Regions from separate parts of the Paraburkholderia sp. RCC_158 genome, predicted to be linked through region 1. Evidence: riboswitches for the same ligand, from Rfam matches in the RefSeq annotation. Region 1 holds a riboswitch; the other holds the start of a gene.
The links. A riboswitch is a leader RNA that binds a small molecule or an ion and turns the genes downstream of it on or off. The one in region 1 is predicted to bind cobalamin.
Positions count from the first base shown of each region.

Region 2: it holds a riboswitch for cobalamin, as region 1 does, so the genes downstream of both, cobG (precorrin-3B synthase) here and cobW (cobalamin biosynthesis protein CobW) in region 1, are expected to answer to the same signal.

Region 1 is NZ_JBFUPM010000016.1:5,847-10,199, reverse strand. It holds gene AB6809_RS25645 (cobyrinate a,c-diamide synthase) at 1-251, opposite strand, end outside; gene cobO (cob(I)yrinic acid a,c-diamide adenosyltransferase) at 254-856, opposite strand; gene AB6809_RS25635 (cobalamin biosynthesis protein) at 853-1,284, opposite strand; gene cobA (uroporphyrinogen-III C-methyltransferase) at 1,281-2,003, opposite strand; cobalamin riboswitch at 2,207-2,451, opposite strand; cobalamin riboswitch at 2,521-2,802, shown strand; gene cobW (cobalamin biosynthesis protein CobW) at 2,968-4,077, shown strand; gene cobN (cobaltochelatase subunit CobN) at 4,092-4,353, shown strand, end outside.
Region 2 is NZ_JBFUPM010000011.1:170,975-175,327, reverse strand. It holds gene cobG (precorrin-3B synthase) at 1-1,202, opposite strand, end outside; cobalamin riboswitch at 1,285-1,476, opposite strand; gene cbiE (precorrin-6y C5,15-methyltransferase (decarboxylating) subunit CbiE) at 1,561-2,811, shown strand; gene AB6809_RS21870 (cobalt-precorrin-5B (C(1))-methyltransferase) at 2,817-3,905, shown strand; gene AB6809_RS21865 (cobalt-precorrin-6A reductase) at 3,902-4,353, shown strand, end outside.

The DNA.
Region 1 (4,353 bases):
TCGGCTTCGGCCGCAGCCTCGGCAAGCAGATTGCGGCACGCGTCCTGACCGACCATCCACAGATCGAGCGACAACACCGGCGCGCCGCTCGCGTGCGCCAGAATCATCGGATCGAGAAAGTCGGGCCCGGTCTTGAAGACACGCACGCGCCGCCCGAGCCGCCGATGGTAGCGCGCAAGACCCGCGGTGATCGTGGTCTTGCCCTGGCCCGACGCGGGCGCGCTGATGAAGAGCGCGGGGCAGGCGGACACGTTCAGAACTCCACGCCGCGCTGCGCTTTCACGCCTTGCTCGCGATATGGATGCTTGACGATGCGCATTTCGGTGACGAGGTCGGCGGCTTCGATCAGCGCGTCGGGCGCATGACGGCCTGTCACGACCACATGAAGCATCTCTGGACGCGCGGCGATGACGGACAGCACTTCGTCGAGCGGCAGGTACTCGTACTTGAGCACGGTGTTCAGCTCGTCGAGGATCACCATCTGATAGTCGCCGCTTTCGATCATCCGGCGCGCTTCGTCCCAGCCCTTGCGCGCGGTCGCGATGTCGGCGTCGCGGTCCTGCGTGTTCCAGGTGTAGCCGTCGCCCATCGTGACGAAATCGCAATTCGCAATCGCGCCGAGAAAGTCGCGCTCCGACGTATGCAGCGCGCCCTTGATGAACTGCACGACGCCAAGACGCATGCCGTGGCCGAGCACGCGCACGGCCATGCCGAACGCAGCGGTCGTCTTGCCTTTGCCGGTGCCGGTGTTGACGATCAGCAGACCCTTTTCGACGGTCGCGTTGGCCTGCTTCTTTTCGTGGCCTTCGCGCCGGCGTTCGGTCATGCGTTGATGCGATTCGGGATCGGTCTTCATGGAAGGTCCTGGTCAGTGAAGGTGGCGCTGCGCGGCAGCGCGTGTTCGGTCGATGCAATCGCCACAGTGACGCCCGCGTGAACGGTTTTGCGAGCGACGAGATAGGGCGTGTGAGCAGCAGCGTGGATCGACGCGCCAAGCAACGCACAAGGTTCGCAGACGCCGTCGACGCCGAGATGCTCGCGCGCCGCCGCCGACGGCTCGGCGACATGCAGCGCGGCAATCTGCTCGCGAGTGAAGAGTTGCAGCGGCAATTTGTGGCGCGCGCAGAACGCGAGCAAGCCGGGTTCTTGCGCTTTGGTTTCGATCGAGGCGACGGCCGCGATGTCTTCGAATGAATGCGAGCCGAGCGCTGCGCGCACAGCGTTTTCGATTTCTTCCGCCGACGTCTGCAAGCGGCAACCGATGCCCACGCTAAGCGTTTTCATCGGACATCCTTCGCCAGCGACGCCACGCCGCCGATCACCACGATCGCGGGCGAGCCGAGTCCCGCGCGCGCGACGGCATCGGCGAAATCACCGAGTGTGGCGAGCGCATGCCGCTGCTCGGGGCGCGTTGCGGATTCGATCGCGGCACACGGAGTCTGTGCCGACATGCCCGCTGCCAGCAACGCGCCGACGATGTCGTTCAGCCGCCGCATGCCCATATAGATCACGAGCGTCATGCGCGTGGCGGCGAGCGCGGCCCAATCCGGCTCGCTCGTGCCCGCGCCGTGGCCGGTCACGAACACCACGCCTTGCGCATGATCGCGGTGCGTGACCGGAATGCCGATGGCCGCCGGCGCCGCAATGCCGGCCGTGATGCCACTGACGATTTCGACGTCGACGCCCGCCGCATGCAGTGCCTGTTGCTCTTCGCCGCCTCTGCCGAACACGAAGGGATCGCCGCCCTTCAAACGCGCGACGCTGCGCCCTTCGTTCAGATGCGCGAGCATTTGCTCGACGATGCCGTGTTGCGGCGTCGACGGATGACCGCCGCGTTTGCCGACATACACGATGCGCGCATCGGCGCGCGCAAATTGCAGCACGTTGGGGTTCACCAGATCGTCGACGAGTATCACGTCGGCTTGCGCGAGCGCGCGGGTTGCCTTCAGCGTCATCAGTTCGACGTCGCCGGGGCCTGCGCCGATCAGCCATGCGCGTTTCATCGCGGCATGCGCCGCGTCGGCGCACATGCAATCATGCAGCGTCGACATACACGCAATGTGATGGAAATTGAAGTCATTCGAAACTGTGCATTCGCGCACGACAGCAAACGCGGATTGCAGACCGCTTCCCTAAGTCGTGCTTGAGCGCCTTCACATCCGTCCCTCGCGGATTCCGGCGGCCGGCGGCGTGACGTTAACAACGCACGGCCGCCTCCGCGTCTGGCCGGTATCCGGGCTGGCGGCCTCACGCGCTTTGCGTTCCCGCCCACATTCGTTCGAATGTGCTGGACAGTGGCACTGAAAACGCATGTGCGGCGCAAAAAATAATCGCGCCGCCGGTCGCTTACCGTTGCGGGGACAGCACAGGTTGAGCGCAAGCGCGCTGCCTGTTTCCCGTTTAACTGCACACGCGAGCGCATGTGCGGGCACCAGACGCGCGCATACGATAGCACACGGCAAGCCCGTCCGATAAGCGCGCCGGGCTTGCGTTTTCTTGACGGCGCAAGGCGCGCGGCCTACACTCGCACGCACTTCTGGTGCTCGTGTGCGCGCTCGTGCGCATGCAGTTAAACGGGAAACAGGGCGCCCGCCTCGCATGGATCGGGTCAACCTGTGCTGCCCCCGCAACGGTAAGCGAAAAGCGACGTCATGGCGGTTTGCATGGCGCCGCGGAGCCGGCTTCGATGTCCACGCGCAAGGCCGCGTCGGCATATCACCACTGGGCGAGAAATCACTCGTCCGGGAAGGGGAAGCGGCGCTTTCGCCAGCCCGGATACCGGCCGGAACACGAAGGGCGAACGCCGCGGGGAAGCGGCGCTGCGCTCATGACCTCATACCCGTATTCTGCGTTTCCCTGGTGTAGCGGCAAGGCCGTCGTGCGTTCCCGCGTTTTGCGATGCGACGTCATGCGCAAAGCGCGTGATTCGGCCGGCCAGCAGATGCAACTCTCACGGATGGACTCACCATGCAAGTTCAGATGCGCAAGATTCCCGTCACCATCGTCACGGGCTTTCTCGGCAGCGGCAAGACGACGTTGCTGCGGCACATTCTTCGGAACGCGGGCGGCAAGCGCATTGCGGTGATCGTCAACGAGTTCGGCGAGCTCGGCATAGACGGCGAAATCCTCAAAGGTTGCGGCATTGGTTGCGATGAAAACGGCGTCGAGACCGAAGGCCAATTGTATGAACTGGCCAACGGTTGCCTGTGCTGCACCGTCCAGGAAGAGTTCTTTCCGGTGATGGAAAAACTCGTCGAGCGCCGTGAGCAGATCGACCATGTGCTGATCGAAACCTCGGGGCTCGCGTTGCCCAAGCCGCTCGTGCAGGCGTTCAACTGGCCGCAGATCAAGAACAGTTTCACGGTGGATGCGGTGATTACTGTGGTCGATGGACCCGCTGCGGCAAGCGGTCAGTTCGCCGAAAACCCGCTTGCCGTCGACGCGCAACGCAAGGCCGATCCGAATCTCGACCACGAGTCGCCGCTGCACGAATTGTTCGAGGATCAGTTGTCGGCTGCGGATCTGGTGATTCTGAACAAGACCGATCTGCTCGACGAAGCAGGCCAGAACGCGGTCGAAGCCGTGATTCGCGCCGAAATTCCGCCGCAGGTGAAGATCGTGCGCGCCCATAAAGGCGCGCTCGATCTGCATGCGTTGTTCGGGCTTGAAGCGGCGTCGGAGGAAACCATTCACTTGCGCCACGATCACCACGGTTCGGCCGACGACGCCGATCATCATCACGATGAGTTCGATTCGGTGGTCGTGAATGCAAAGGCACAGTCGCGTGAAGCGGTGATCGCCGCGCTGCAAGGACTCGTGGAAAACAACACGATTTATCGCGTGAAGGGTTTCGCGGCGTTGCCGGGCGCGCCGATGCGGCTCGTCGTTCAAGGCGTGGGCCGGCGCTTTGATAGTTATTTCGATCGACGCTGGCAGCAAGGTGAACTGGAAGAACTACGCGAAGGCGCCGAAAGCCGCTTCGTGCTGATCGGTGAAGACCTCCACCAGGCTGCGCTACAACGCGCATTCGACGCCGCGCTCGGCGTCGCAGCCGCTGTCGCCGCGCAACAGACGTAAGCGGGTATAGACACATGCATCTGCTGCGCACCACGCCGGGCGGTTTCGTCGACGATACGCAAGGCGTGATCCGCATTGATCAGCGGCCCGCGGACATCGTCATTCTGAGTTCCGCGGATACGACGCTGTCGTTGCTCGCGAGCGTGTTTCCCCGTCTCGGCGACGGCTTTCCGAGCGTGCGCCTCGCGAATGTCACGTATCTGCGGCAGCCGGCCTCCGTGGACTTTTACGTCGAAGACGTGTTGCAACATGCGCGCGTCGTCGTGGTCGATCATC
Region 2 (4,353 bases), on a different contig from region 1:
AGACTTTTTGCACAGCCGGTGGAACCGGCGCACGCGATGAGGCGTGAAGCGGGGTCGTTGCGATCGCATGCAAAGCCCAGCGTTTTTAGCGCGGCAAGCACGGCGGGCACGGCATGTGTGGCGATGTCGGGCAGTAGAACGCTTTGCCACGGCGTGATGCGTAGCGCGCCGTTCGCGTGTTGCCGCGCCAGCGAAGCGAGGCCATGCAGCGCGGTTGCGTCGATGCGGCCGAGCAGCGGTTGACCGCCGACGTGCCACGTTCCCGCGATACGCTGCGCGTGAGCGCCGACGCGCAGCGTGGCATCGGCGGGCGTGCTGCGTTGCCACTCGGCGAGCGCTGCGTCGCGCGCCAACGGGAAATCGACGTAGGTTTGCGCGTGTCGCAGGATTGCGTCGGCAGAATGTGCGGCGAGCAGGTGACGCATGCGGGTCGTGTCGGAGTCGGCGGCGAGATCGAGGAACGTATGCAGCAGCGCCCGCACCAGCGCCGGAACTTGCGACGGCAACACGGCGGCGAGTGCGCCTGCATCAATCGTCGCCGAATTCGTCGCAGCAACCGGTGGACAACCGGCGAGGCCGAACACGAAGCGGATCTCGCCGGAACCATCCTGCGATGCCGCGAGCCACACGTCATGCGGATGATCGAGCCGCGCAAGACGCTCGCCGCCGTCGACGAGCAGTGCGAATTTCGGCGACAGCGCCGCGAAACGCGCGTCGCTTTGCAACAGCGCGAGCAGCGTCGCGCAAAGCGGCCTCGTGTCGAAGAGCGCGGAGGGGTCGCGCCCTGCGGCAGGGCTGATCATCACGTTGCGGATGTCGTCGGCGGCTGAAGCGGTGAGGGCGGCGGAAGAGTTCGCATCGGCCTCGGCGCGAGCATCAGCACGAGCCTCCGCCAAAGGCCCAAGCCCCGCATTCACCAGCGCCGCAATCAACGCCGCTTCCTCGCCGCCACGAACGCCGCGCAGTTGCAGATTCGCGCGGTTCGTCAACTCAATCACGCCCGCCGCGTGCCGCGTGCTCGCATCCGCGATTGCGTGGGCCTGAGCCGCGCTCAGTTCGCCGCCCGGCAGCTTGATCCGGCAGATGCCGCCGTCGCGCGCGGCGACGATCCGCAGGAGCCCCGGACACGCCGAGGGCCGCAGCGCGAAAGCCGCGTCAGGCAACACAGTGGAGGAGGGAGAAGCTCGATTCAAGACGGACACCGCGGTTAGCGTCGCGCGACGGCCCGAGCAAGCGATAAAGCGGCTTGGCTGCGGCATCGGTACACCCCGCCCGATGTTGGCTGGCACGAACAGTCTCGCCGGCAGGTCTCCTGGCTCGCAGGTCGTCGTCCGTCGCGGCCTTCCCGGTCGAACCAGTGGCGCTTAGCGCAGGCGGACTCGCTGCATACAGTTGCGGGGGCAGCCGCAGCGGCGATGGTTTCCCCGCTGTGTTCCCTCTTAGGCCCCGAAGGGCACCGGCGGCTGTATTATGCCTTTTTTCGGATAGCACAACGAGGCTGGACGCTTTGACCGGCGTGGCGCAGCGCATTGTTTTGAGAGACATCATGAGGAAGGATGCATGCCGGCGTGGCTGACGGTAGTGGGCATCGGCGACGACGGCTTCGCCGGTTTGGGACGGCCCGCGCGGCGTGCGTTGCTGGAGGCGTCGGCGATTTACGGCGGCGAGCGTCATCTGTCGATGCTGCCGGCGCGGCTCGCCGCGCGCCGCGCCGCGTGGCCGCGTCCGTTCGATCTCGCGCCGTTGCTCGCCGAGCGCGGCCGCTCCGTCTGCGTGCTGGCGAGCGGCGATCCGATGCTGTTCGGCGTCGGCGCGACGCTGGCGCGGCAGTTGCCCGCCGACGAGTTGCGCGTGCTGCCCGCACCTTCGTCGTTGTCGCTGGCCGCCGCGCGGCTTGGCTGGCCGTTGCAGGATGCGGCCGTCGTGTCGCTGGTCGGCCGGCCGCTGCCGACGCTGAACGCGCATCTGCGTGACGGCGCGCGCGTGTTCGTGTTGAGCGCGGACGGCGGCACGCCCGCGGCGCTCGCCGCGCTGCTGAACGCGCGCGGCTTCGGCGCGACGCGCATGACCGTGCTCGAACATCTCGGCGGCGACGCGGAGCGGCGCATCGACGGCCGCGCGGATCAGTGGTCCGCGCGCGACGTTGCCGCGCTGAACCTGATCGCGCTCGAATGCCGCGCGACCGATGGCGCGCCGCGTCTGCCGCTCACCTGCGGCTCGCCCGACGACGCATTCCGCCACGACGGCCAGTTGACCAAACGCGATGTGCGCGCGATCACGCTCGCGCGCCTCGCGCCGACGCCCGGCGAATTGCTGTGGGACGTGGGCGCGGGCAGCGGCTCGATCGGCATCGAATGGATGCGCGCGCATCCCGCTTGCCGCGCGATTGCCATTGAAGCGCACGCGGAGCGGCAGCGCTTTATCGAACACAATCGCGATGCGTTGGGCGTGCCGGGGCTGCAACTCGTCGCGGGCCGCGCGCCTGAAGCACTCAACGGGCTGCCGACGCCGGATGCGGTGTTCATCGGCGGCGGCGTGACGGTGCCGGGTGTACTCGACGCGTGCTGGGCGAGTCTGCGGGACGGCGGCCGGCTGGTCGCCAACGCTGTCACCTTGCAAGGCGAGGCGGCGCTCGCGGCATGGCGCGAGCAGCATGGCGGCACGCTGACGCGCATTGCGCTTGCCGATGCACAACCGCTCGGCGGATTCGATACGTGGCGGCAGGCGTTGCCGATCACCTTGCTCGATGTGGTGAAGTCTTCAAGCGCCGAGCGCGCCGCAAGCCGCCCACAGCCCGAACGCTCCGCCTGACCGCGATGCGCGACGAAACCCCCGAACAACCCGCGCCGCTGCGCAGCGGCTACACGACCGGCAGTTGCGCCACCGCGACGTCGCTGGCGGCGGCGCGTCTGCTGCTCGCGGGCGTGGTCAGCGACATCGCCGAAATCGTGTTGCCGAAGGGCCAGCATGTGCCGATGCCGCTCGTGTTCTGCCGCCTGACCGACGACGGCGCCGAGGCCGGCACGATCAAGGACGCCGGCGACGATCCCGACGTCACGCACGGCGCCGTGGTGTTCGCGCGCGTGCGCCTCGTCGCGGAAGCGGGCGTGGTGTTTCGCGCCGGACCCGGCGTGGGCACCGTCACGCGCGCCGGTCTGACGCTCGCGGTCGGCGAGCCCGCGATCAACCCCGTGCCGCGTCAGATGATGACCGCGCACCTCGCCGAACTCGCCGCCGAGCACGGCTATCGCGGCGGCTTCGAAGTGACGATCGGCGTCGAGGGCGGCGAAGCGCTCGCGCTCAAGACGATGAACCCGCGGCTCGGCATTCTCGGGGGCCTGTCGATTCTGGGCACGACCGGCATCGTGCGCCCGTTCTCGTGCTCGGCGTATATCGCGTCGATTCATCAAGGCATCGACGTCGCGCGCGCGAACGGCTATACGCATGTCGCCGCCTGCACCGGCAACGCGAGCGAAGACGCGATGCGCGCGCATTACGGCTTGCCCGACATCGCGTTGATCGAAATGGGCGATTTCGTCGGCGCGGTGCTCAAGCATATGAAGCGCGCGCCGGTCGAGCGCCTGAGCATTTGCGGCGGCTTCGGCAAGCTGAGCAAGCTCGCGGCGGGCCACCTCGATCTGCATAGCCGCAACTCGAGCATCGACCTCGAACGGCTCGCCGTATGGGCCGCCGAACACGGCGCCGACGACGCGTTGCAGGCCGCGATTCGCGCGGCCAACACGAGTCAGCAGGCCGTCGCGCTCGCGCATACGCAACAGGTGCCGCTCGCCGACATCGTCTGTGAACATGCGCTTCGCGTGGCGCGCGAGATCGTGCCGCCGCAGGTGAGCGTCGAGACATTCGCGATCGACCGCCAGGGCAATCTGATCGGAGCGGCGCGATGACGCGGGTTCTGCTGCTCGGCGGCACCGGCGACGCGTTGCGGATCGCGCGGCAGCTTGCTGCGCGCGATGTCTACAGTCTCGCCGGACTCGGCAAGGTGCCCGACGATCTGTGCTGCGCAGTGCGCGTGGGCGGCTTCGGCGGCAGTGAAGGGATGCAGCGCTATATCGAACAGGAAGCGATCGGCCTCGTGATCGACGCGACGCATCCGTACGCGGCGCAAATTAGCGCGAACGCGGCGCAGGCGGCCAGGTCCGCGCGCGTGCCGTGCTGGGCGCTGCGCCGGCCCGCATGGGAGCCGCAAGCCGGCGACGACTGGCGCATGGTCGCTGACTGGGACGAACTCACGGCGGCGCTGGCGCCATTCGCGCGGCCGCTCTTCACGCTTGGACGCGAACCGCTCGCGCATCTTGACGAGATTCCCGCGCATCAGTTCTGGTTCGTGCGCTG